Posidoniimonas polymericola: one gene and its partner. The protein of the gene in region 2 interacts with the protein of the main gene of each other region in a pairwise test. Links are inferred from orthologs where the notes say so. Each region holds a gene or a part of one and is shown on either strand. Other genes may lie near its edges.

Region 1 (12,170 bases), on a different replicon or contig from region 2:
GCCCGCGGAAGAAGCGGAACGCCTCCTGCGCGGACATCTCGAGCACCTCGGAGATGTCGCGGCCGCGGTACTTGACGCCGAGCACCTCGGGGCGGTAGCGGCGGCCGTCGCACTCGCGGCACCGCATGGTGATGTCGGCCAGGAACTGCATGTCGACCTCGACGCGGCCGGCGCCCTGGCAGGTCTCGCAGCGGCCCCCCTCGACGTTGAAGCTGAAGTGCCCGCTGGTCAGGCCGAGCGTCTGGGCGTCGGGCTGCTCGGCGAACACGGCTCGGATTGGGTCGAACGCCTTGATGTAGGTGACCGGGTTCGAGCGGGGCGAGCGGCTGATCGCCTGCTGGTCCACCTGCACCACGTTGTCGATGTGCGCCGAGCCCGACAGCGAAGCGTAGGGCAGCGGCGACTGGTCGGCCGAGCGGCCGTTTTCCTTGCCCAGCGACGCGACCAGCGCCGGGTAGAGGGTTTGCAGCACGAGGCTGCTCTTGCCCGCCCCGCTCACGCCGGTCACGACCGACAGCACGCCGAGCGGGACCCGCAGGTCGACTTCTTGGAGGTTGTTGCCGCTGGCGCCGGTCAGCTCGACCCAGTTTTCGGCGGCGCGGCGCTGGCCGCCAGGGACCATCGACCGGCGGCCGGCGAGCCAGTCGCCGGTGCTGCTGTCGGGGGTCTCGCAGAGCCGAGCCGGCGGACCTTGGAAGACAATCCGCCCGCCGTCGACGCCGGCGGCGGGTCCGAACTCGACCGCCTGGTCGGCGCCGGCGATGACGTCCTCCTCGTGGTCAACCACGATCACCGTGTTGCCGCGGTCACGCAGGCGGTGGATGGCGCCGGTCAGCCGCTTGACGTCGACGTGGTGCAGGCCGGCGGTTGGCTCGTCGAGCACGTACAGCATGTCGACCAGACTCGAGCCGAGCGTCGAGGTCATCGCGACCCGCTGACTCTCGCCCGAGCTGAGCGTGCGGAGCGAACGGTCGAGCGGCAGGTAGGCGAGGCCGACCTCGACCAGGTACTCCAGCCGCGCCCGGACCTGGTTGAGCATCACCTGGCCGACCTGCTGCTCGGTGTCGGAGAGCGGCAGCGAGGTGAGGAAGTTGAGGGCGGCTCCGGCGGTCTGCCCGCAAACCTCCGCCAGGTTCTTGCCGCCGATGCGGACCGCCAACGCGTCCGGCTTGAGCCGCGAGCCGCCGCAGGCCTCGCAGGCGCGGTACGACCGCCAGCGGCTGAGGAACACCCGCAGGTGCATCTTGTACTTGCGGCGTTCGAGCCAGCGGAAGAAGCCGTCGAGCCCGCCAAATTCGTGCTCCGGCGACCCGTGCAGCACGACGTCGAGGTGCTGGGGCGCGAGCTCGGCAAACGGCACGTCGAGCGGGATCCCCCGGTCGGGCGCCAGGGCGATCAGCTCCTCGAGCTCGTGCAGGTAGGACGGCGAGTTCCACGGCGCCACCGCGCCCTGGCGGAGCGACTTCGTTGGGTCGGGCACCACCAGACCCATGTCGGTCTCGATGATGCTGCCGAAACCCTCGCACTCGTGGCAGGCGCCCAGCGGGCTGTTGAAGTTGAACAGCTGCGGCGACGGCTCGGTGTACGACAGGTCGCACACGCCGCAGTGCAGCGAACGGCCGAACCGGAAAACCTGCCAGCGGCGGCCGTCGATATCCGCGGCGCCGGCGGCCGGGGATGCGTTGTCGGTTTCGAGCAGCAGCTGGCAGTGGTCGGCGCCGTGGTGCAGGGCCGACTCGATCGACTCGGTCAGCCGGCCCTCGGAGGTCCCGGGAGTGGTCAGGCGGTCGACCACCACCAGCACCGACCCGCCGGTCGGCAGGTCGCGCACGGAAGGGTCGTCGAGGTTGTAGGTGTGGCTGCCGATGATCGCGCGGACAAACCCCGCCTCGACGAGTTCCTCGCGCCAGGTCGGCGAGTCGGTCTCGTGCGGGTAGGCCAGCATGCCCCGCCGCCCTGCGGGCTGGTCCTGCAGCCAGCGGGCGATGCTCTCGGGCGAGTCGCGGTGCACCTCCTGGCCGCAGCCGGAGCAGATCACGCGGCCGATCCGCGCGAACAGCAGCCGCAGGTGGTCGGCGATCTCGGTCGCGGTGGCGACCGTCGCGCGGTTGGAGCGGCTGGTCTGGTTCTGGGTGACCGCCACGGCGGGCGGCAGGCCCTCGATGACGTCGGCGTCGGGCTTGTCGAGCTGGTCGAGGAACTGCCGTGTGTAGGTCGAGAAGCTCTCCATGTACCGACGCTGGCCCTCGGCGTAGAGCGTGTCGATCGCCATGGTGGTCTTGCCGCTGCCCGAGACCCCGCAGAACGCGATCAGCTGGTTGCGGGGCAGCTCCAGGTCGATGTCCCGCAGGTTGTGGTCCCGGGCGCCGCGGACGCGGATGACGTCGAGTGCGGCCGGGGCGGCGGCGCCGTTCGTGGCGTTGCTGGCTTTTGCGGTCGGCATAGCGGGAGTGCGGGCTCAGAGGGCAATCCTGTAAGATAAGCACTCCCGGCGTCCGGCACCACCTCGTCGGCGCCCCCAACTACGCAAAATCACCGTCTCTTCCCCCGCTAGCAGCCGCCGTCCATGCCCAGCCCTGCCGCCGATCCCGACCGCGAAATCGAGTCGCTACGCAACGAGATCCGCCAGCACGACCAGCTCTACTACGTTGAGGCCAAGCCGGTCGTGGCCGACCACGACTACGACAAGCTAATGCACCGGCTCAAGGAGCTGGAGGCCGCGCACCCTGAGAAGATCACGCCCGACAGCCCGACCCAGCGGGTCGGCGATCAGCCCGCGCCGCACCTCGAGCCGGCCGAGCACGTCACGCCGATGCTGTCGATGGATAACACCTTCAGCCAGGAGGAGCTGCAGAAGTTTGGCGAGCGGGTGCAGAAGCTGCTCGCCGCCGAAGGGGACTCCGAGGAGGGGGGGGAACCGATCGAGTGGGTCGTGGAGCTCAAGATCGACGGCGTGGCGATCTCGCTGTTGTACGAGCAGGGCCGGCTGACCCGGGCCGCCACGCGGGGCGATGGCCGCGTCGGCGACAACATCACGCACAACGCCCGCACGGTGCTGGGCGTGCCGCTGCGGCTGCTGGGCGACGACTACCCCGACGTGGTCGAGGTCCGCGGCGAGGTCTACATGACCAACTCCGACCTGGTCGCCCTGAACGCCCAACGCACGGCCGCCGGCGAGGCGACCTTCGCCAACACACGCAACCTGACCGCCGGCGCCATCAAGACGCTCGACCCGCGGGTCTGTGCGGCGCGGAAGATCCGCTTCTTTGCCCACGGAGTCGGCCAGACCGACGACCTGCCGGTCGACAACCACATGGACTTCCTCGCCGCGATCGCGCGGTGGGGCCTCCCGGCGACGCCGATGGTCCAGCGGTTCGGCAGCTTCAAGGAGGCCACCGAACACTGCGAGCAGCTCATCGAACGCCTGCACGAGCTCGACTTCGAGGTCGACGGCCTGGTGCTGAAGGTCAACAGCTTCGCGCAGCGGGCCCGGCTCGGCGCCACCAGCAAGAGTCCGCGGTGGATGGTTGCCTACAAGTTCGAGAAGTACGAGGCGGTCACCACAATCCACGAGATCAAGGTCAACGTCGGCAAGACCGGGGCGGTGACCCCGTACGGCGAGCTGGAGCCGGTCGAGATCGCCGGCACAACGGTCAGCCGGGTCACGCTGCACAACGCCGAGGAGGTCGAACGCAAGGACATCCGCCCCGGCGACACAATCGTCGTCGAGAAGGCGGGCAAGATCATCCCGCACGTGGTGCGGGTTGAGAAGCACCTCCGCAAGGAAAACCTCGCTCCGTTTCCGTTCCCGACCGAGTGCCCCCGCTGCGGGACCGAGCTCGTGAAGGACGAGGGGGGCGTCTACATCCGCTGCCCCAACATGAGCTGCCCCGGGCGGATGCGGGAGCGGCTGATGTACTTCTCCAGCCGCTCTGCCATGGACATCGACGGGCTCGGCGAGAAGCTGATCGATCAGCTCCTCGACGCCGGCCTGGTCACAACCTTCGGCGACCTCTACCGGCTGACCGAGGAGCAGCTGGTCGAGCTCGAACGGGTCGGCGCCAAGTCGGCCAGCAACCTGGTCAACGCGATCGAGGTGAGCAAGTCACGCGGCCTGGCTCGGCTGCTCAATGGCCTCGCCATCCGCCACGTCGGCACGACCGTGGCGCGGGTTATCGCGCAGAGCCTCGGCTCGCTCGAGGCCGTGCGCCAGGCGACCGTCGAGCAGCTGGCCGAAATCAACGAGGTCGGCGACATCATCGCCGAGAGCGTGCACGACTTTTTCCATAGCGAGTACGGTCAGCAAACCGCCGCCGACCTGACCAGCCTGGGACTGAACACAACCGAGGAGGCGCCCCCCGAGTCGGAAGCGGCGGGCCCGCTGGGTGGTCTGACGTTTGTCGTCACGGGGACGCTCGAAGGCTACACCCGCGACCAGGCGCACGAGGCGATCCTCCAGCGTGGAGGCAAGACCGCGAGCAGCGTTTCGAAGTCGACCGACTACCTGCTGGCCGGCGCAAAAGCCGGCAGCAAGCTCGCCAAGGCGGAGAAGCTCGGCGTGAAGGTCTTGGATGAGGCGTCTTTCAACCAGTTGGTCGCTGGCGAATGGCAGCCGTCGGTCTCGGGAACGCCCGAAGATGCCTAGTAGCGCCGCGTCACGCTAGCTGCGCGTCGAGCATGGCAGGTCATCCGCCAGCGGTGTCGACGCGAGGAACCCGCGGCAAGCTGAGATTACGATCGACGCGCGTGCTCGCTTGGTGCAGCGGGGTCCGGCTGCCGGTGCGTCCGCCGCTGGGCCGCCGGCAGGAGGCCGAGACGCCGATTAGCCTCATCGCCATGCAGAGCTGACGCCCGGTCTGGTGGCGTCTGCTGAGGGTGTTGTGTTTCATCGCCTAGTTCCTTCCTGTTAGACCACTGCCCATTCTTGATCCGACGCCGGACTTCGCGCGGCTGACTTGCGGGCTCAGTTGGTTGATCAACGTCCACTCTCTTGGCCCGCCACGCTTTCTGATGAGGAATCGGCTGCACTTGGGGAGAGGAGCGATTGACATGGCACACTAGGAAGCGATAACCGTTGAGGCGTATTCAGCGCGTAAGAGGGCTTCCCCCAGTTGGGGGGCGTTCACGCGGGTGTTTGGCAGGGGCGACGCTCTGTGCCGCGGCATGGCAGTTGCACCTCCATGAGGGTGGGCAGTATTTGCCCAGCCGAAAATCGATCAATAAACGACAGATTTAAGTCCGCGAGCTACCGAAGTCGCCCATTTTCGCGGCGCCGCGTGCCAGCTAACTGTGCGAGGCCGCGTTCAAGCTAGTACGATCTCCCAACGAGGCCGCAACCATTCATGCAGTATCAGGCCCAGGGCTTTGATGAGACGTTTACCTCCGAGGGGCAGCCCCGCCCCGCGTGCGAGGAATTCTACCGCCGGTTGCAGATGATCGGCCCCGACGAATTGGGGCGGCGCCAGCAGGCCGCCGAACTGCAGTTCCGCAACGCGGGCATCACGTTCAACGTGTACGGGCACGAAGATGGCGTCGAGAAGGTCTGGCCGTTCGACATCATGCCCCGGGTGCTCGATGGCGCCGAGTGGTCGTCGATCGAGGCCGGACTGCGGCAGCGCGTCATGGCGCTCAACCTGTTTATCGACGACGTCTACAACGAGCGGCGGATCATCAAGGACGGCGTGGTGCCCGAGGAACTGCTCCGCACTTCCAAGACCTACCGCCCCGAGATGGAGGGTTTCAGCCCCACCCACAAGGCGTGGTGCCACGTCAACGGCGTCGACCTGGTCCGCGACAAGGACGGCCAGATCTACGTCCTCGAGGACAACCTGCGGTGCCCGTCGGGCGTTTCGTACGTGCTGGAAAACCGGGAGGTGATGAAGCGGAGCTTCTCGCAGGTGTTCCACGGGGTGTCGATCGCGCCGGTCGAGGAGTACCCAGAGAAGCTGCTGCAGACGCTGCAGAGCGTCGCGCCCCCGTCGGCCCACCAACCGCTGGCAGTGGTGCTGACGCCCGGCGTCTACAACTCCGCTTACTTTGAGCACACCTTCTTGGCTCAGCAGATGGGCGTGCAGCTGGTGCAGGGGAGCGACCTAGCCGTGGTCGACAACGTGGTCTTCCTCCGCACGACTCATGGCCTGCACCGAGTGGACGTAATCTACCGCCGCATCGACGACGACTTCCTCGATCCGGAGTGCTTCCGCAAGGACTCGTGCCTTGGAGTCGCCGGCCTGATGCGGGCCTACCGGGCCGGCAACGTCGCGCTGGCCAACGCGCCGGGCACCGGCGTCGCGGACGACAAGGCGGTCTACGCCTACGTGCCGCAGATCATCAAGTACTACCTGGACGAGGAGCCGATCCTCAACAACGTGCCGACCTACCTGTGCGGGGACCCCCAGCAGCGGGACCACGTGCTCGCAAACCTCGACAAGCTGGTGGTGAAGCCGACCAACGAGTCGGGCGGCTACGGCATCTTGATGGGCCCCCAGGCGACCGACGAGCAGCGGGCCGCCTACGTGGACCTGATCCGCTCGAACCCGCGGAACTACATCGCCCAGCCGATGCTGCAGCTGTCGACCGTTCCGACCCTGATCGGCGACCGGCTCGAGCCGCGGCACGTCGACCTGCGTCCGTTTGTGCTGGCCGGTGAGGAGGTCTATGTGATGCCGGGCGGGTTGACCCGCGTGGCGCTCAACGCCGGTTCGATGGTAGTAAATTCCTCCCAAGGAGGTGGTAGCAAAGACACCTGGGTCTTGCGAAACTAGGGAGCTTCGGCCGACGGCGGCCAGACAGAACTGTTGCGGCCGATGGCGGCCGGACTGCATCTCGCCGCGGGGGAAAAGCCCCCGCGGACCCAGAATTATCTGGCGGAGCGATATTAAACATGCTAAGCCGCGTGGCCGACTCTATTTTCTGGATGAGCCGATACATCGAGCGGGCAGAGAACGTCGCGCGGTACATCGATGTCAACTTCAACATCACCCTTGGCGCTGAATCGGACAACCCGCTGCAGTGGGCGCCGCTCGTCTACACGACCGGCGACCACGAGCTGTTCAAGGAGCTGTACGGCGAGGGCGAGCGCGACTCGGTGCTGCGGTTCCTAGCGTTCGACGACCGCAACCCCAACTCGATCCTCTCCAGCGTCAACGCCGCGCGGGAGAACGCCCGCACGGCCCGCGACTCGATCACCGCGCCGATGTGGGAGCAGATCAACCGCTTCTACCTGATGGTGCAGTCGGTCGCCAAGTCGGGCGCCGCCCTGCACGACCCCAACGAGTTTTGCGACGCCGTGAAGCTCAACAGCCACGCGCTGGTCGGGCACACCTACACGACGATGTCCCACGGCGAGGCCTGGCACTTCTCGCGGGTCGGAAGGCTGCTCGAGAGGGCCGACAAGACGTCGCGCATCCTGGATGTCCAGTACTACCACCTGCTCCCCTCGATTAATGACGTCGGCTCCGCCCTCGACCTGGTGCGCTGGAACGCGCTGCTCCGCTCGACCAGTGCACTGACAATGTACCGCCGGGTGCACGGTCGGATTGTGCCGGATCGGGTCGCCGATTTTTTGATCCTCGACCGAGATTTTCCCCGCTCGATGCGTTTCTGTGTGATGCGCGCGCAGGACTCGGTCAGCGAGATCACCGGCAGCCGACCGGGGACGTTCACCTGTCGGACGGAGCAGCTGGCCGGTCGACTGCGGTCAGAGATGGACTACACCGCCATTGAGGATGTCATACGCGAGGGATTGCACGAATATATCGATCGCTTCCAACTCCTATTGAATGGGATTGGGGAAGCTTTGCAGGCAGACTTCCTGTCTCCTGCCGATCATACGAAGACCCCTATCCTGCAATCCCAACGCCAGGCCTGACGGCCCGGCCCGGACCCGCGGCGGCGGTCCCCCCAGACTGGGGAGGCGTGCGGCAGCGGGTCTCCCCTCGCGAGCAATCCTACCGATGAGCATCCACGTCGCGCTGCACCACAAGACTACCTACACCTACTCCGAGCGGATTGGGCTAGGGCCGCAGGTCATCCGGCTGCGCCCGGCGCCGCACTCGCGGACGCCAATCCTCAGCTACTCGCTGCGGGTTCAGCCCGACAACCACTTCCTCAACTGGCAGCAGGACCCCTACGGCAACTACCAGGCGCGGTGCGTCTTCCCGGAGCCGGCGACCAAGCTGTCGGTAGAGGTCGACCTGGTGGCGTCGCTCTCGTCGATCAACCCGTTCGACTTCTTCACCGAGCCGGCCGCCGAAGAGTTCCCGTTCCACTACGACGAGCACACCCTGCGGGACCTGAAGCCGTACATGTCGCTGGACGCGGCCGGGCCGCGGATGCACGCGCTGCTCGGCACGGTCGACCGCCGGCCCCGCAAGACCATCGACTTCCTGGTCGAGCTGAACCAGCGTCTGCAGCGTGAGGTCGGCTACGTCGTGCGTCTCGAGCCGGGCGTGCAGACCTGCGAGCAGACGCTCGAGCTCGGCACCGGTTCGTGCCGTGACTCGGCCTGGCTGATGTGCCAGGTGCTGCGTCAGATTGGCTTCGCGTCGCGGTTTGTGTCCGGCTACCTGATCCAGCTGGTCGCCGACCAGAAGTCACTAGACGGCCCCTCGGGTCCCGAGGCCGATTTTACCGACCTGCACGCGTGGACCGAGGTCTACCTGCCGGGCGCCGGTTGGGTGGGGCTCGACCCGACCTCCGGCCTGCTGGCCAGCGAGGGCCACATCCCGCTGGCGTGCACGCCGCACCCGGTTTCGGCCGCGCCGATCACCGGCGCCCACGATCAGTGCGAGAACGTCGAATTCGACTTCGAGATGTCGGTCAACCGGGTGCACGAGGACCCGCGGGTCACCAAGCCGTACACCGAGGAAGAATGGAGCGAGATCGAGGCCCTCGGCCACAAGGTCGACGAGCGGCTCAATCAGCACGACGTGCGGCTCACCATGGGGGGCGAGCCGACCTTTGTTTCTATCGACGACATGGACGGCGACGAGTGGCAGACCGCGGCGGTCGGCCCCAACAAGCGTCGCCTGGGCAACGAGATGCTGCTCAAGCTGAAGCGGCGATTCGGCGCCGGCGGCCTGCTGCACTTCGGCCAGGGCAAGTGGTACCCCGGCGAGTCGTTGCCGCGGTGGTCCATGCAGTGCTACTGGCGCAAGGACGGCGAGCCGATCTGGAAGAACGACGCGCTCTTCGCACCCGACGGCGTCAACCTCGGCCACACGGCGGCCGACGCGCAGCGGTTCGGCCGCGCGCTGGCCGAGCGTTTGGGCGTGAACGCCGATCACGTCACCGACGCCTACGAAGACGCCATGTACTACGCCTGGCGCGAGCGGCGGCTGCCGGCCAACGTCGACCCGCGTGACTCCAAGATCGAAGAGGTCGAAGAACGCGAGCGGATCGCCCGCATCTTCGAGCAGGGGCTGTCGAGCACGGTCGGCGTCGCGCTGCCGCTGCAGTTCCGCTGGTGGGAGTCGCAGCCCTGCTGGCAGAGCAGCGAGTGGGTGGTGCGGGCGGACGAGATGTTCCTGCTCCCGGGCGACTCGCCGATGGGCTACCGGCTGCCGCTGCAGAGCCTGCTGTACACGGGCAAGTCGACCACCTCGACCGACTACTTCGAACGCGACACGATGGAGGCGCTCGCCGAGCTGCCCCGCTACGAGACGCTCCGCCGGCGTCACGCCCAGCCCGCACTTGCCGTTGCTGGCGGCGGCGAGGGCGACCACGCCGACCCGTTCAGCGCGCTGCGGCGCCGCGGCGGGTCGGGCCCGAACGGCTCGGGCGGCGGTTGGAACGGCGCAGGGGGCCCCGGTGACGCGTCGCACCCGGAGCAGATGCCCGAGGACCCCGAAGACCGCTACAACCCCCAAAACGTCTTTAAGGCCGACACCAACTACAACGACCCGGCCGACGTTATCCGCACGGCGCTCTGCATCGAGGCCCGTGGCGGCGTGCTGCATATCTTCCTGCCGCCGCTCGATCGGCTCGAGGTCTTCCTCGACCTGATCACCGCGATCGAAGACACAACCGAGTCGCTCGACACCCAGATCGTGATCGAGGGCTACACACCGCCCCACGACCCGCGGCTGCAGCACATCAAGGTCACGCCCGACCCCGGTGTGCTGGAAGTCAACGTCCACCCGGCCGAGAGCTGGGACGAGCTGGTTGAGATTACCACTGGCGTGTACGAGGACGCGCGGCAGACGCGGCTCGGCACCGAGAAGTTCGACCAGGACGGCTCGCACACCGGCACCGGCGGCGGCAACCACGTCGTGATGGGGGGCCAGTCGGTCGCCGACAGCCCGTGGCTGCGGCGGCCCGACCTGCTGAAGAGCTTCCTGGCGTACTGGCAGAACCACCCGTCGTTGTCGTACATCTTCTCGGGCAAGTTTATCGGCCCGACAAGCCAGGCGCCGCGGGTCGAGGAGGCCCGGGCCGACTCGTTGTACGAGCTGAAGATTGCGTTCGAGCAGATCCAGGCCGGCCGCGAGGTCCCGCCGTGGCTGGTCGACCGCCTGTTCCGTCACCTGCTGGTGGACGGCACCGGCAACACGCACCGGTCGGAGTTCTGCATCGACAAGCTGTTCTCGCCCGACGGCCCGACCGGCCGCCTCGGACTGGTCGAGTTCCGCGCGTTCGAGATGCCGCCCCACGCCCGCATGAGCCTGACCCAGCAGCTGCTGCTGCGGGCGCTGGTCGCGCGGTTCTGGGAGACGCCCTACGAGGAGCCGATCGTGTCGTGGCGCACCACGCTGCACGACCGCTGGATGCTGCCGCACTTCATCTGGCAGGACTTCCAGGACGTCACCGACGAGATGCACCAGCTCGGGTTCCCGATCAAGCGGGACTGGTTCGCGGCCCACTGGGAGTTCCGGTTCCCGGTGATCGGCCGCTTCACGCAACGCGGCGTGCACGTCGAGTTGCGGCGGGCGATCGAGCCGTGGTACGTGCTCGGTGAGGAGCCGGGCGGCGGGGCGCTGGCCCGCTACGTCGACTCGTCGATTGAGCGTCTGGAAGCCAGGGTGAGCGGCATGACCGATCCGCGGTACGTGCTCGCCTGCAATGGCCGCCGTGTGCCGCTCCACCCAACCGGGGTCGAGGACGAGTATGTCGCGGGTGTCCGGTACCGCGCGTGGCAGCCGCCAAGTTGTTTGCACCCCACGATCCCGGTACACGGGCCGCTGGTCTTCGACCTGGTCGATTCGTGGATGGACCGCTCGATGGGCGGTTGCCAGTACCATATCGGCCACCCCGGAGGCAACAATCCTACAACCTTCCCAGTCAACGCCCTAGAAGCCGAAAGCCGACGCGCGACGCGGTTTTTCAGCTTTGGCCACACCCCGGGCCCTGTTAGAATTCCGCCTGTGGAAACCAATCCAGAGTTCCCACTCACGCTTGATCTACGGCGCGGCGGAACCTGATGCAAGGCCAGCGGCAGACTCAACCCGGTGGCCTCGTCAACCAGCAGGCCGCCGATGTTTCTCCGCTGGTTGGGTACCGACCTGTCGCCGGCGCCTACGACGAGCTAATCGACCCCCGCGGCGGCTACCGCGCCCACTGGCTGGCGTTTACCGCACAGTTTGAACGACTCGGCACGCTCGAGCTCAAACGCCGCTGGGCCCGTTCGCAGCGGCTGATTCATGCCAACGGCGTCGCGTACAGCCCGCACGGCGCGGCGGACGACCGCCAACGCCCCTGGATGCTCGACCCGTTCCCGCTGCTGGTCGGGTCGCGTGAATGGTCCGAGGTCTCGACAGGTCTCGCCCAGCGGGCTCAGGTGCTCGAGCTCGCGCTGCAGGACCTGTACGGGCCGCAGAAGCTGGTGCGCGATGGCGTCCTGCCTCCCGAGCTGCTGTACGGTCACCCGGGCTACCTGCTGCCGCTTAAGTCGCCCGAGGTTGCGCGTTCGCAGATGCTGCAGCTGTATTCGGCCGACTTGGGCCGCTCCCCCGACGGGTCGTGGTGGGTGCTGGCGGACCGCACCGAGTCGCCCTCGGGAATCGGTTTCGCGCTGGAGAACCGGATCGTTGTCTCGCGGATGCTGCCCGAGCCGTTCCGCGACTGCCGCGTGATGCGGCTGGCGGGTTACTTCGCCCGCGTGCGCGAGAGCCTGCAGGCCATCGCGCCGCAGCAGGTCCGCAACCCGAGCATCGCGATCCTCAGCCAGGGCC
Region 2 (12,434 bases):
TGGTCGAGCTGCTCGGCGGTCTTCGGCTTCTCGACAAAACCAATCACGCGTCCGGTGTCGTCCAGCCGCATGATGCCGAGCGCCGAGGCCTCCGACCGCTCGACCGGCTTGCCGGCGATCGACACGTCCGCGCCGCTCGCCTGGTGCTCGGCCAGCATCTTGGCGAAGTCCATCCGGTAGAGCTGGTCGCCCGACAGGATCAGCACGTAGTCGAAGCCGGGCTGCAGCAGGTAGCGGAGGTTCTTGCGGACCGCGTCGGCCGTGCCCTGGTACCAGTCGAGCGTGGCGTCGGCGTCCATGGTCTGCTGCGCGGCCAGGATCTCGACAAACCCGCCGCCGAAGGCGTCGAACCGGTAGGTGCCACGGATGTGCTGGTGCAGGCTGGCGGTCATGAACTGCGTCAGCACGAACACGTGGTTCAGCCCCGCGTTCAGGCAGTTGCTGATCGGGATGTCGATCAACCGGTACTTGGCCGCCAGCGGGACCGCCGGCTTGCTGCGGTAAGTAGTAAGCGGCTGCAGCCGCGTGCCACGACCACCCCCCAGAACAACGGCTACGACATTTTTCATAGTAGATCGCTAAGCAAAGAAGGCCCAATGTTCGCAAAGAAAAGACCGAGAGCGCCGCCCTGCCCTCTGGGCGTCAACCTAACACAGGTCGCCCTTGCGATACAGAGACAACATGCCTCGCGTACGAAATGCGGATTCTCCGCGCCCGCCGATCCCCTACTTCACCACTAGGTTCACCAACCGCCCAGGCACGTACAACTCCTTCACGATTGACTTCCCGGCGATCAACTCGGCTATCTTCGGATCGGCCTTCGCGGCGGCGAGGGCCTCGTCCTGATTGGCGTCTGCGGAAATGTTGACTTTTGCCCGGACCTTGCCGCTTACCTGCACCGGTATCTCGATCGTGTCCTGCTTGAGCAGCGACTCGTCGAACGCCGGCCACGGCTCGTAGGCGAGCGTTGCGTTGTGGCCCAGGGCGAGCCACATCTCCTCGGCCACGTGCGGCGCGAACGGCGCCAGCAGCAGCACGAACGGCTCCAGGCACGCCCGCGGCCGCGACGACTCCTTGGTGAAGAAGTTGGTGAACTCCATCAGCCGCGCGATCGCCGTGTTGAACGATAGCTTGTCGATGTCCTCGGTGACGGCCTTGATCGTGGCGTGCAGCGTCCGGAGCTGATCGTCGGTCGGCTGGTCGTCGGTCAGCGCCTCGGCGAGTTGCATGGCGTCGCTGCGGTCGTCAATGACGAGTCTCCAGGCCCGGCCCAGGAAGTTTCGCACGCCCGACACGCCGTCCATATTCCACGGCTTGCTGTCGGGGAGCGGGCCCATGAACATCTCGTACAGCCGCAGGCTGTCGGCGCCATACTCGCTCACCACATCGTCGGGGTTGACCACGTTGCCGCGGCTCTTGGACATCTTTTCGTTGTTCTCGCCCAGGATCATGCCCTGGTTGACGAGCTTCTGGAACGGCTCGCGGGTGTGCACCACGCCGCGGTCGAAGAGGACCTTGTGCCAGAACCGGGCGTACAGCAGGTGCAGCACCGCGTGTTCGGCGCCGCCGATGTAGAGGTCGACCGGCATCCACGCCTTCTCGATCTCGGGATCGATCGGCGCCTCGCTGTTCGTCGGGTCGAGGAACCGCAGGTAGTACCAACAGCTGCCGGCCCACTGCGGCATGGTGTTAGTCTCGCGCTTGTACTTCACGCCATCGATGACCGGGTACAGCCACTCCTCGGGCGCCTTGTCCAGCGGCGGCTCGGGCCGGCCGTGCGGCTTGAAGTCGACCAGGTGCGGCAGGTCGACCGGCAGCTCGTCCTCCGGCACCGTGCGGACAATACCGGTGCGTTGTCCGTCATCATCGAGTTGGTGCATCAGCGGGAACGGCTCGCCCCAGAACCGTTGCCGGCTGAACAGCCAGTCGCGGAGCTTGTAGTTGACCGCCTGCTGACCGAGGCCCTTTTCCTCGAGCCAGGCCGTGATCTTCTGCTTGAACTCGGCGGTCGGCGTGCCGTCGAAGTCGCCGGAGTTAATGGCGATGCCCTCGGCCGGGTAGCACAGCTGGCCGGCGAGGATCTTCTCGGCGTCCTCCGGCGGGACGTCGCTCGCGGGCTGCACGACCGCCTTGATCGGGATGTTGTACTTTTCGGCGAACTCGAAGTCCCGCTCGTCGTGCGCCGGCACGGCCATAATGGCGCCGGTGCCGTAGCTGATCAGCACGTAGTCGGCGATCCAGATCGGGATCTGCTCGCCATTCACCGGGTTGATGGCGTAGGAGCCCGTGAACACGCCGGTCTTGTCCTTGGCGAGCTCGGTGCGGTCGAGGTCGCTCTTGAATGAAGCGGCCTTCACGTACTCGTTAACGGCGTCGGCCTGCTCTGCGGTGGTCAGCTTGCCAACCAGCGGGTGCTCGGGCGCGATCACCATGTACGTGGCGCCAAACAGCGTGTCGGGCCGTGTGGTATAGACGCGCAGCACGTCCTCGGCCGGCTTGGCGGGGAAACTCCCCGATGCCGCTGGCGCCTTTGCATCGGCCAGGCGGAAGTCCACTTCAGCGCCGACACTGCGCCCAATCCAGTTGCGCTGCAGCGCCTTCACGCCCTCGGGCCAGTCGAGGTCCTCTAGCTCGCTCTCCAGGCGGTCGCCGTAGGCCGTGATCCGCAGCATCCACTGCCGCAGCGGGCGGCGCTCGACCGGGTGGCCGCCCCGCTCGCTCTTGCCGTCGATCACCTCCTCGTTGGCCAGCACCGTGCCGAGCGCCGGGCACCAGTTGACCGGCGCCTCGCTCTGGTAGGCGAGCCGCTGCTCGTCGACCCACTTGGCGGCGAAGTCCTCGCCCAGCTCCTGCACGTCTCCAGGGATATCGAGCTCGGCGATCGGCCGGCCCTTCTGCTGCTCCTTGTCGAACCAGGTGTCGTAGAGCTGCAGGAAGATCCACTGCGTCCAGCGGAAGTAGTCGACGTCGGTCGTGGCGATCTCGCGGTCCCAGTCGTAGCTGAAGCCGAGCATCTTCAGCTGCCGCCGGAACGTGGCGATGTTCTTCTCGGTCTGCACCCGCGGGTGCTCGCCGGTCTTGATGGCGTGCTCCTCAGCCGGCAGGCCGAACGCGTCGAACCCCATCGGGTGCACCACGCTGACGCCCTGCATCCGCTTCGCGCGGCAGACAATGTCGGTCGCCGTGTACCCCTCCGGGTGCCCCACGTGCAGCCCATCGCCCGACGGGTAGGGGAACATATCCAGCGCGTAAAGCTTGGGCCCGTCCCCCTCCGGCAGCTGCGGCGCAGCAAAGGTCTTTTCCTTGTCCCAGTAGGCTTGCCACTTGGGCTCAATCGTCGCGGGGTTGTAGCGGGGCATGTTGAATCGCAGGAGTGCGGAATTTGTAAGGCAGAGTGCAGTCGCAGGTCGTCCTGGCTGGTTGGAAGCCGAACCGGCGATTCTACCGCCGGAACCCATCAGCGCAAACCGCTCCGCCCATTGACCTTCGGTCGATTCGCCAACTACCATGAGGGGTCGATTTTCGGCCGCGGATGAACACGGATGAGCACCGATCGGTCAGACAAGGGACCGATCTGCGTCCATCCGCGTTCATCTGTGGCTCATTTCTTCTAGCGGCCGAGCGATATCACCGTGGAAAAGACCAAAGTTGGCATTATTGGCCTGGGGACCGTCGGCAGCGGTGTTGCGAAGATCCTGCTGGACCACGGCGACCGCACCGCCCGGCACGCCGGCCGCGTGCTGTGGCTCGAGAAGGCCGCCGTGCGGGACCTCAGCAAGCCCCGCGACTGCGACCTGCCCGACGGGGTGCTGACCGACAGCATCGACGAGGTCATCGACCACCCCGAGATCAAGGTCGTCGCCCAGCTGATGGGGGGCATCGAGCCGGCCCGCTCGGTCATGATCCGGCTGCTGGAGTCGGGCAAGGACGTCGTCACGGCCAACAAGGCCCTGCTGGCCGAGCACGGCCCGGAGCTGTTCGACAAGGCGCGTGAGCTCGGCCGGTCAATCGCATTCGAGGCCTCGGTGGCGGGCGGCATCCCGATCATCGCCAACCTGAGCCAGTGCCTGACCTCCAACCAGGTCACCTCGCTGCACGGCATCCTCAACGGCACCAGCAACTTCATCCTCGACAAGATGCACACCGAGGGCGCCGCCTACTCGGATGTCGTGGCCGAGGCCCAGCGACTCGGCTACGCCGAGGCCGACCCCTCGATGGACGTCGACGGCACCGACGCCGCCCAGAAGCTGGCGATCCTGTGCCAGCTGGCCTTCGGCGCCCGGCTCAACTGGCGGGACATCCCGCGGTCCGGCATCGACACCGTGGACCTGCTCGACGTGAACTACGCCCAGGAGATGGGCTACAAGATCAAGCTGCTGGCGATCGCCGACCTGAAGGAGCACGGCCTCGACTGCGAGGTGAACCCCGCGCTGGTCCGCGCCGGCAGCCCGCTCGGCGAGGTAGGCGGCCCGTTCAACGCGGTGCTGGTCAAGGGCGACGCGGTCGGCCCGCTGTTCTACCACGGCCAGGGGGCGGGCCAGATGCCGACCGCCTCGGCCGTGGCCGCGGATCTGATCGACACCGCCGTCGGACGCACCGCGATCACCTTCCGCACGCTCGGCCTCTGGTCGGACCAGGTGAAGGGGGTCGACCAGGCCGACTTCGCCACTTCGACCGGCAAGCGTTACGTCCGGGCAATGGTCGAGGACAGCCCCGGCGTCCTGGCCAAGGTCACCGAGGCGTTCGGCGCCGAGGGGATCTCGATCGCGTCGATCCTCCAGAAGGAGCCGTTGGAAGGCGACACCGCCGTGCCGCTGGTCGTGATGACCCACCGCGCGAGCGAAGCCGCCACCGACCGCGCCTGCGCCAAGATCGCCGCCCTCGATGCGTGTCGAGGTGAGCCGGTGAAGATGTGGGTCCGGGACTGACGATTGCGGATTTCGGATTGCAGATTTCGGAATGGCAGAAGACTCCGAGGACTACCACGACGACACCGCCCTCCGGTGGTACCTCAACGCCTACTACCCTCATCTCTTCAGCGATGAGGAACGCTGCGTCATCGCAATCGCTGTACTGCGAAACAAGCAGTCACATCGAGAAACTCCAATTGACCATGCAAAAGACGACATTGAGTCATACATCAACGGAAGCGATCGGATACGTCAGATCATCGAAGGTGACATCGAAAGCTATTTAGACGATGCAGCGAGACGGATCATCTCTCAGAAAAGGGAAGATGTGTTCATCAATCGGTGTCCTGCTTGCCAACGTATTGTTCGTACTCCGGTTGCCAAACAATGCCTCTGGTGCGGACACGACTGGCACTAGTTGATTGCACACAATCCGCAATCCGAAATCACCAATCCGAAATCGAATGAAATACCTCATCATCATCCCCGACGGCGCCGCCGATCAGCCGCAGGAGTCGCTCGGTGGTAAGACCCCGCTTGAGGCGGCCGCTACCCCGCACATGGACGCGGTGGTCGCCCAGGGGGTGATCGCCAGCGCGTGCCACACGCCTGACGAGCTGCCGGCCGGGTCGGAGATCGGCAACCTCAGCCTGCTGGGGTACGACCCGTTCGCGCACTTCACCGGCCGCGCGCCGATGGAGGCCGCCGCCCAGCGGATCGCGCTCGGCAAGGGCGACTGGGCCGTCCGCTGCAACCTGGTCACCATCGGCGAAGTCGACGGCGAGCGGGTGATGCAGGACTTCACCGCGGATCACATCTCGACCGAGGAGTCGACCGCCCTGTTCGAGTCGGTACAGGCCGAAATCGCCAGCGACCCGAAGTGGAAAGGCGCGCTCGAGTTCGTGCCCGGCGTCAGCTACCGCAACCTGTTGATCTGGCGGGGGGCGAAGCTCGCCGCGCCGTTTGACAAATCGACCCGCACCGAGGCGCCGCACGACTGGACCGACCTGCCGGTCGCCAATGCCCACCCACGCGGTCCCGGGGCCGATGTGTTGGTCGAGCTGATGGACGCGTGCGCCGACTTGCTGGCCGACCACCCGGTCAACAAGACCCGCATCGCCAACGGCAAGAGCCCGGCCACCAACACCTGGCTGTGGGGCCAGGGGGGCGCACCGTCTCTCGAGCCGTTCGCTCAGAAATTCGGACCCAAGGGCGCGATGATCACGGCGGTCGACCTGCTGCGGGGCATCGCCGCGCTGGTCGGCTGGGACCGGATCGAGGTCGACGGCGCCACCGGCTACCTCGACACCGACTACGCCGCCAAAGGGCGGGCCGCGATCCAGGCATTAAACAAGTACGACATTGTCTGCGTCCACATCGAGGCGCCCGACGAAGCCAGCCACGAGGGCCGCTGCGATGAGAAGGTCAAGGCAATCGAGCAGATCGACCAGCACATCGTCGGCCCGCTGCTCGAAGCGCTAACGAGCCACGGCGACTGGCGGGTGATGATCAGCCCCGACCACCCGACGTTCCTCAGCACCAAGAAGCACACCCACGGCAACGTACCGGTCGCCATGGCCGGCGCCGGCGTCACCCCCGACGCATGCCAGGCCTACGGCGACACAAACGCCGCGGCCAGCGAGCTGACGTTCGACAAGGGGTGGGACGCGATGCGGTGGTTCATCGGCGAATAAAAAAACCGCCAAGACGCCAAGTCGCCAAGGGAAGCGAGTTCTATGCGAGAGCCCGATGCAGAACTCGACCAACTGGCGGCGGAAGTCGTCGACGCGGCCTTGGAGGTACACAAGATCCTCGGCCCCGGGTTCCTTGAGTCAACCTACGAAGAAGCCCTCTGTATTGAACTGGAATTGCGAGGCGTGGCGTTCGAACGCCAGAAACCCGTTGCACTACGGTACAAGGGGCGCCCCGTCGGAGATGCCCGGCTCGATTTGCTCGTCGGTGAGCGATTGGTCGTCGAGCTGAAAGCGACTGAAGCGCTGCACCCTATCCACCACGCGAAGGTCATCAACTACCTGAAGGCGACCGAGCTTGAGCTCGGGCTACTAATCAATTTTCACGTCGTCTTGCTGAAAGACGGCATTAAGCGAGTTGTCTTAACCTAACGGAAACCAACTTGGCGTCTTGGCGTCTTGGCGGTCCCCATCAACAACCGTTCCACTAGCAACCATGTCCCTAATCGTTCAGAAATTTGGCGGCACCAGTGTGGCCGACGCCGAGAAGATCCGCGCGGCGGCCCGTCGCGCTCTCCGCGCCCAGCAGCAGGGCGCCCAGGTGGTGATGGTCGTCAGCGCGATGGGCAAGAACACTGACATCCTGGTGGACCTCGCGGGCCAGGTGTGCGACGACCCCTCGCCGCGTGAGATGGACATGCTGCTGTCGACCGGTGAGCAGGTCTCCGTGGCGTTGGTGGCGATGGCCATCCACGACCTCGGCGGCAAGGCGGTCAGCCTGACCGGCGGCCAGATCGGCGTCCTGACCGACAGCTCGCACACCCGGGCGCGGATCCAATCGATCGACACCAGCCGGATGCGGAGACTGCTGGACGAGGGCAACATCGTCATCGCGGCCGGCTTCCAGGGGGTCGACCAGGAGCTGAACATCACCACGCTGGGCCGCGGCGGCAGCGACACCTCGGCCGTGGCATTGGCGGCGGTCCTCGGCGCCGACATGTGCGAGATCTACACCGACGTCGACGGCGTGTTTACGACCGACCCGCGGCTGGTCGCTTCGGCCCGCAAGATGATGCAGGTCAGCCACGACGAGATGCTCGAGCTCGCCAGCCTTGGCGCCGGCGTGATGCACAGCCGCTCGATCGAGTTCGGCAAAAAGTTCCACGTGCCGATTCACGTCCGCAACTCCGGCGTGTTTACCGACGAGCCCGGCACCATCATCGGACCCATCAGCGAGTCCGACGACCGCCCCGTCAGCGGCTGTGCGCTCACCAAGGAAGAGGCCCGCATCACGATCGAGGGCGTGCCCGACGAGCCGGGGGCCAGCCTCAACATCTTCCGCCGACTGGCCGACCTCAACATCACGGTTGACATGATCCTGCAGACCCCCGGCAGTGAGGGGAAGGCGAGCATCTCGTTCACGGTTGTGCAGGGCGACCTCGCTCGGGCGTTGGCCGCCGTGCGTGACGCGGCCGCCGAGCTCGGCGCCGGCCCGATCTCGCATGACGAAACGGTCTGCAAGGTCTCGGTGGTGGGACTCGGCATGGCGACCCAATCGGGCGTTGCCGACCGGATGTTCCGCGCGCTCGCGGAGTCCAATATCAACATCCAGGCCATCACCACCAGCGAGATCAAGGTGAGCTGCCTGGTGAAGCGGGAGCAGGGCCTTGAGGCGCTGCGCGCGGTGCACGGCGAGTTCGAACTCGACCGCGCGCCCGCCAAGATCGTGCCGTTCGAGGCCTCGCAGAAGGTCTCGCAGGCAGCCGACCTTGCGGCCGTAGTCAGCGGGCTGCAGGCGATGGAGGACCTGACCGTGCAGGGCTGCGAGCTCGACGACTCGCAGGCGTTGATCACGATGTCGCACGTCCCCGACCAACCGGGCATCTCGGCCGACATCTTCGAGGGGGTCGCCGCCGAGGGAATCATTGTCGACATGATCGTCCAGGGCGTCGGCGCCGACGGCAAGACGACCGTCAGCTTCACCGTGCCCGCCAGCGAGATCGACAGCGCCCGCAAGGTGGTCGAAGAGCTCAGCTCAAAGCTGGGCGGCGACGTTACCGCATCCGAAACCGTGGCGATCCTGTCGGTCAACGGCGTGGGGATCCGCAGCCACACTGGGGTCAGCACCCGGATGTTCCGCGCCCTCAGCGAGTCCGGGATTAACGTCGAGTTGATCTCGACTAGCGAAGTCAAAGTGAACGTGGTGGTCGCCCGCGAGCAGGGCGATTCCGGCCTGAGGGCGCTCAAGGCAGCGTTTGCGGACGTGGTGAAGTAGCCAAGAACACCCATTCGGGTGGGTATTGTCGCTAAAATGCGGACTACCGGTAAACTTTCTGTTGATCCGAATCCGCACAGCGGTCACACTAGACTACGCTGCGTCCCCATTCTAACACCGAGCAGACAGTTCATTGGCGCGGCGACCTGCCTAGATTTCCCACCAGAGAAGCACCCATGGCGATCCAAAAACCCCTCCTGGCCGGCCTCGTTGCGTCGTTGCTCATGGCGCAGTGCGCTTTTGCTGACCTCGTTACCGCTTCGTTCAACACCAAGACCGGCTCGGCGTCGGGGGCGTTCTACTCGCTCACGGTGCCAGTCAGCCAAAGTGGCGTCACGTTCGACGCGACGCTAAGCGTCATCGGCTCGGGCAACATCCACACCTCTACCGCCGGGCTCGGCGTTGTAGGCAATGGCCCGAACGCGGTGTCGAACGGCGAGTTCCTGTACCTGTCGATGAGCGTCGCGAACGTGGTCGGCGGCACGGCGTCGTTCGACGGCTTCAAGACCGCCAGCCTCACCAGCTCGGGCGTGAATGACACGGTCGTGTTCAGCCTCGACCCCATCATCCCGACTACCGGCGACAACTTTTACACGGGCACTAACAGCCAGGCGGCTCCGATCAATATTGACAGCCTCACCGGCGGGAACCTGCCCCAGTCGTTCTTCGCCATCGCCGCGCCGATCACCCCCGGCGACGGCGGTAACGCCTTCCGCCTCGGCGGAGTCATCGGCCAGTTCACGGTGGCTGCGGTGCCCGAACCGACCGCGTTCCTGTTTGGCAGCCTGGTCGCGGGCAGCGTCGGCATGGTCGTCGCCCGTCGCCGCAGAGCTCGCAAGTAGGCAGCAGCTGTCACAGCCTGCCACGAAAACCATCTAGCCGCCCGCATCACCGATGCGGGCGGCTTTTTTTGTGCCCCCCACCAGAAGTCAGAATGCTCTGCGCAATCGGTTGCTTGATGCCGACAAGCACGGTCGGTTATCAAGGAGCCGTAAACGAGGCGGCGACAACATCGATGCAGGACCCAAGGGCATGATGCGTTTAACTACCGCCGCTACCATAGCGCTGCTGATAGCGAATTTGACGCCCTGCTGCTCGGCCGAAGACGGCCCCGCCACGCTGATTGTCGTCGGCGGGCCGGTGTGGACCGCCGATCCTGCTCGCCCCACCGCCGAGGCGGTCGCCGTCCGGGGCAACAAGATCGTGGCAGTCGGCAGTCGAGCCGATGTCGAGGCGCTCGCGGACCAATCGACGCGCGTCGTCGATGCCGGTGGCGGCCTCGTCATCCCGGGCTGCATCGACTCGCACGTCCACGTGTTCACCGGCGGCAGCAACCTCAGCGGTGTGCAGCTCCGCGACGCCGACTCACGCGAGCTGTTTGTCCGCCGGATTGCGGAGCACGCCGCCACGCTCCCTGCCGGGGAGTGGATCACCGGCGGCGACTGGGACCACACCCTGTGGGGCGGTGAACTCCCCGACCGGGAGTGGATCGACGAAGCCGCCGGCGACCACCCGGTCTGGATCAAACGGCTCGACGGCCACATGGGCCTGGCCAGCTCGCTGACCCTGAAGATGGCCGGCGTCGACGACCAGACCGAAGCCCCCGACGGGGGCGCCATTGAACGCGACGCCTCGGGCCGCGTCACGGGCCTGCTGCGCGACAACGCCATGGGACTCATCGGCGGCGTGCTCCCACAGCCGTCGGCCGAGACCATGCTGCGGCACCTCGACGCCGCCACCGACTACATGCTCGAGCGTGGCGTGACCTCAATCTGCCAGATGGGCTCGCTCCGCGACCTCACGGCCCTGCGGGCGGCGCGTTCCGGCGGCCGGTTGCGGATGCGCGTCCGGGCGTACACGCCGCTGGAGCGCTGGGAGCTGCTCCAACGCGACGTCCAGGAGAACGGCCCCGGCGACGACTGGCTGCGGATCAACGGCCTGAAGGGGTTCGTCGACGGCTCGCTCGGCTCCCACACGGCGGCGATGCTCGAGCCGTTCGACGACAAACCGTCCGACCGGGGCCTGCTGGTGAATCGCCCCGAGGACCTGCTGGCCTGGACCCGCGGCGCGGACCGGGCTGGCTTGCAGGTGGTGGTCCACGCGATCGGCGACCGCGCGAACCGAATCCAGCTCGACATCTTCGAGCAGGTCGCGCGGGAGAACGGCCCCCGCGACCGGCGGTTCCGCATCGAGCACGCCCAGCACCCGCACGCGGACGACATCCCGCGGTTCGGCGGGTTGGGCGTGATCGCCAGCATGCAGCCCTACCACGCCATCGACGACGGCCGCTGGGCCGAGCCGCTGATCGGCGTCAACCGCTGCCGCACGACCTACGCGTTCCGCAGCCTGCTCGACACGGGCGCCAAGCTCGCCTTCGGGAGCGACTGGTTCGTGGCGCCCGCCTCGGTGGCGATGGGGCTCGAGGCCGCGGTCAACCGGCGGACACTCGACGGCAAGAACCCGGACGGCTGGTACCCGGAGCAGCGGATCTCGCTCGACGAGGCGCTGCGGGCCTACACCGCCGACGCGGCGTACGCGATGTTCGACGAGGACAAGCTCGGCATGCTGAGCCCCGGCAGGCTGGCCGACATCGTGGTGTTTGACGTCGACCCCCGCGAGGCGCCAGCCAAGGTCAGCGAGGCCCAGGTGGGGGTGACGATCGTCGACGGTCGGGTAGTGTACGAAGCGCAACGCTAAGTAGCGTGCGACGCGACTACCACGGCTCTTCCATCAGCCCGACGATCTGCTCGGCCAGCCTGTGGATGGCGGCCTGCTGCTGCGAGGCCACCGTCTGGCCCGCGGCCGGGATCAGCAGCGAAGACTCCTGCACCTCGGTCAGGCCGCCCGGCAGCGGCATCGACTGGGAGGGCATGATCGGCAGCCGGCGGCGGTTGATCCACGAGACCTCCGCGGACAGCTCGTTCTCGAGGTACCGCGCCTGATCCAGCCCGTCCTCGGCCACGACACGGCGGGCGTCGGGGCGGAGCCTGATGGTCAGCACGCTGTCGGCCGACGGGTCGCCGACGACCTTGAACGGGGTCTTCTGCTCGATCTCCTTGCAGACGGCCTCGGTCAGCCGCTCGCCGAGGTCGCGGCGGAAGCTTTCCGACTCGATCATCGGAACGTAAACGGTGTGCACGTCGGGGGCGTAGAGCGATCCCGAGCCGGCCTGGTAGTTCGCGCAGCCCGCGACCGCGAGCAAGCAGAAGCCGACGAGCATCGGCCGCCGGGCTGTCTGTCGGTGTTTAGCGCCAACCATATTCGGACTCTGAACTAGGGAAACGGCCCTCCGAGCCAAGTCACGCCCGGCCGAGGCGATTCCGTTTGCTTCGCTCGGGTCGGCGAATCGGGGAGGCGCCTACTTGGTGGTCGCGTCCCCCGGCGCCTCGGCGACGCGGGTCTCGGCGTCGCGGCGGAGCTCGGGGATCTGGTTGACGATCGATCGCTCCCTGCTTTCCGGGAACAGGTCGACCAGCCAGCTCATCGGCTTCTCGGGCCTGGCGGGCTCGCCGCCGATCTCCGCGAGGCGTTCCCGCGCCTGCTGCGCTACCGGTGAAG

What was found.
Region 1: the proteins of leuS (region 2) and ligA interact in binary tests that used the Escherichia coli proteins (3 or more experiments, as listed by UniProt). The link is inferred for Posidoniimonas polymericola from one-to-one orthologs.

What each region holds. Positions count from the first base shown.
Region 1 is NZ_SJPO01000005.1:356,877-369,046, reverse strand. Bases 2,157-5,105 are described here. They hold ligA (NAD-dependent DNA ligase LigA), read left to right. Parts: upstream 2,157-2,566; coding sequence 2,567-4,645; downstream 4,646-5,105. Other genes in these bases: uvrA (excinuclease ABC subunit UvrA), read right to left, coding at 2,157-2,443. In the rest of the region: more of uvrA, read right to left, coding at 1-2,156; Pla123a_RS12425 (circularly permuted type 2 ATP-grasp protein), read left to right, coding at 5,343-6,764; Pla123a_RS12420 (alpha-E domain-containing protein), read left to right, coding at 6,884-7,870; Pla123a_RS12415 (transglutaminase family protein), read left to right, coding at 7,956-11,420; Pla123a_RS12410 (circularly permuted type 2 ATP-grasp protein), read left to right, coding at 11,420-12,170. UniProt on the Escherichia coli protein: DNA ligase that catalyzes the formation of phosphodiester linkages between 5'-phosphoryl and 3'-hydroxyl groups in double-stranded DNA using NAD as a coenzyme and as the energy source for the reaction.
Region 2 is NZ_SJPO01000008.1:165,343-177,776, reverse strand. What follows is about bases 526-3,738. They hold leuS (leucine--tRNA ligase), read right to left. Parts: upstream 3,360-3,738; coding sequence 726-3,359; downstream 526-725. Other genes in these bases: Pla123a_RS16760 (homoserine dehydrogenase), read left to right, coding at 3,633-3,738; Pla123a_RS16770 (glucose-1-phosphate adenylyltransferase), read right to left, coding at 526-569. In the rest of the region: more of Pla123a_RS16770, read right to left, coding at 1-525; more of Pla123a_RS16760, read left to right, coding at 3,739-4,928; Pla123a_RS16755 (hypothetical protein), read left to right, coding at 4,960-5,328; Pla123a_RS16750 (cofactor-independent phosphoglycerate mutase), read left to right, coding at 5,375-6,604; Pla123a_RS16745 (GxxExxY protein), read left to right, coding at 6,647-7,033; Pla123a_RS16740 (aspartate kinase), read left to right, coding at 7,098-8,876; Pla123a_RS16735 (hypothetical protein), read left to right, coding at 9,053-9,718; Pla123a_RS16730 (amidohydrolase), read left to right, coding at 9,909-11,573; LPS assembly lipoprotein LptE, read right to left, coding at 11,590-12,135; Pla123a_RS16720 (tetratricopeptide repeat protein), read right to left, coding at 12,235-12,434.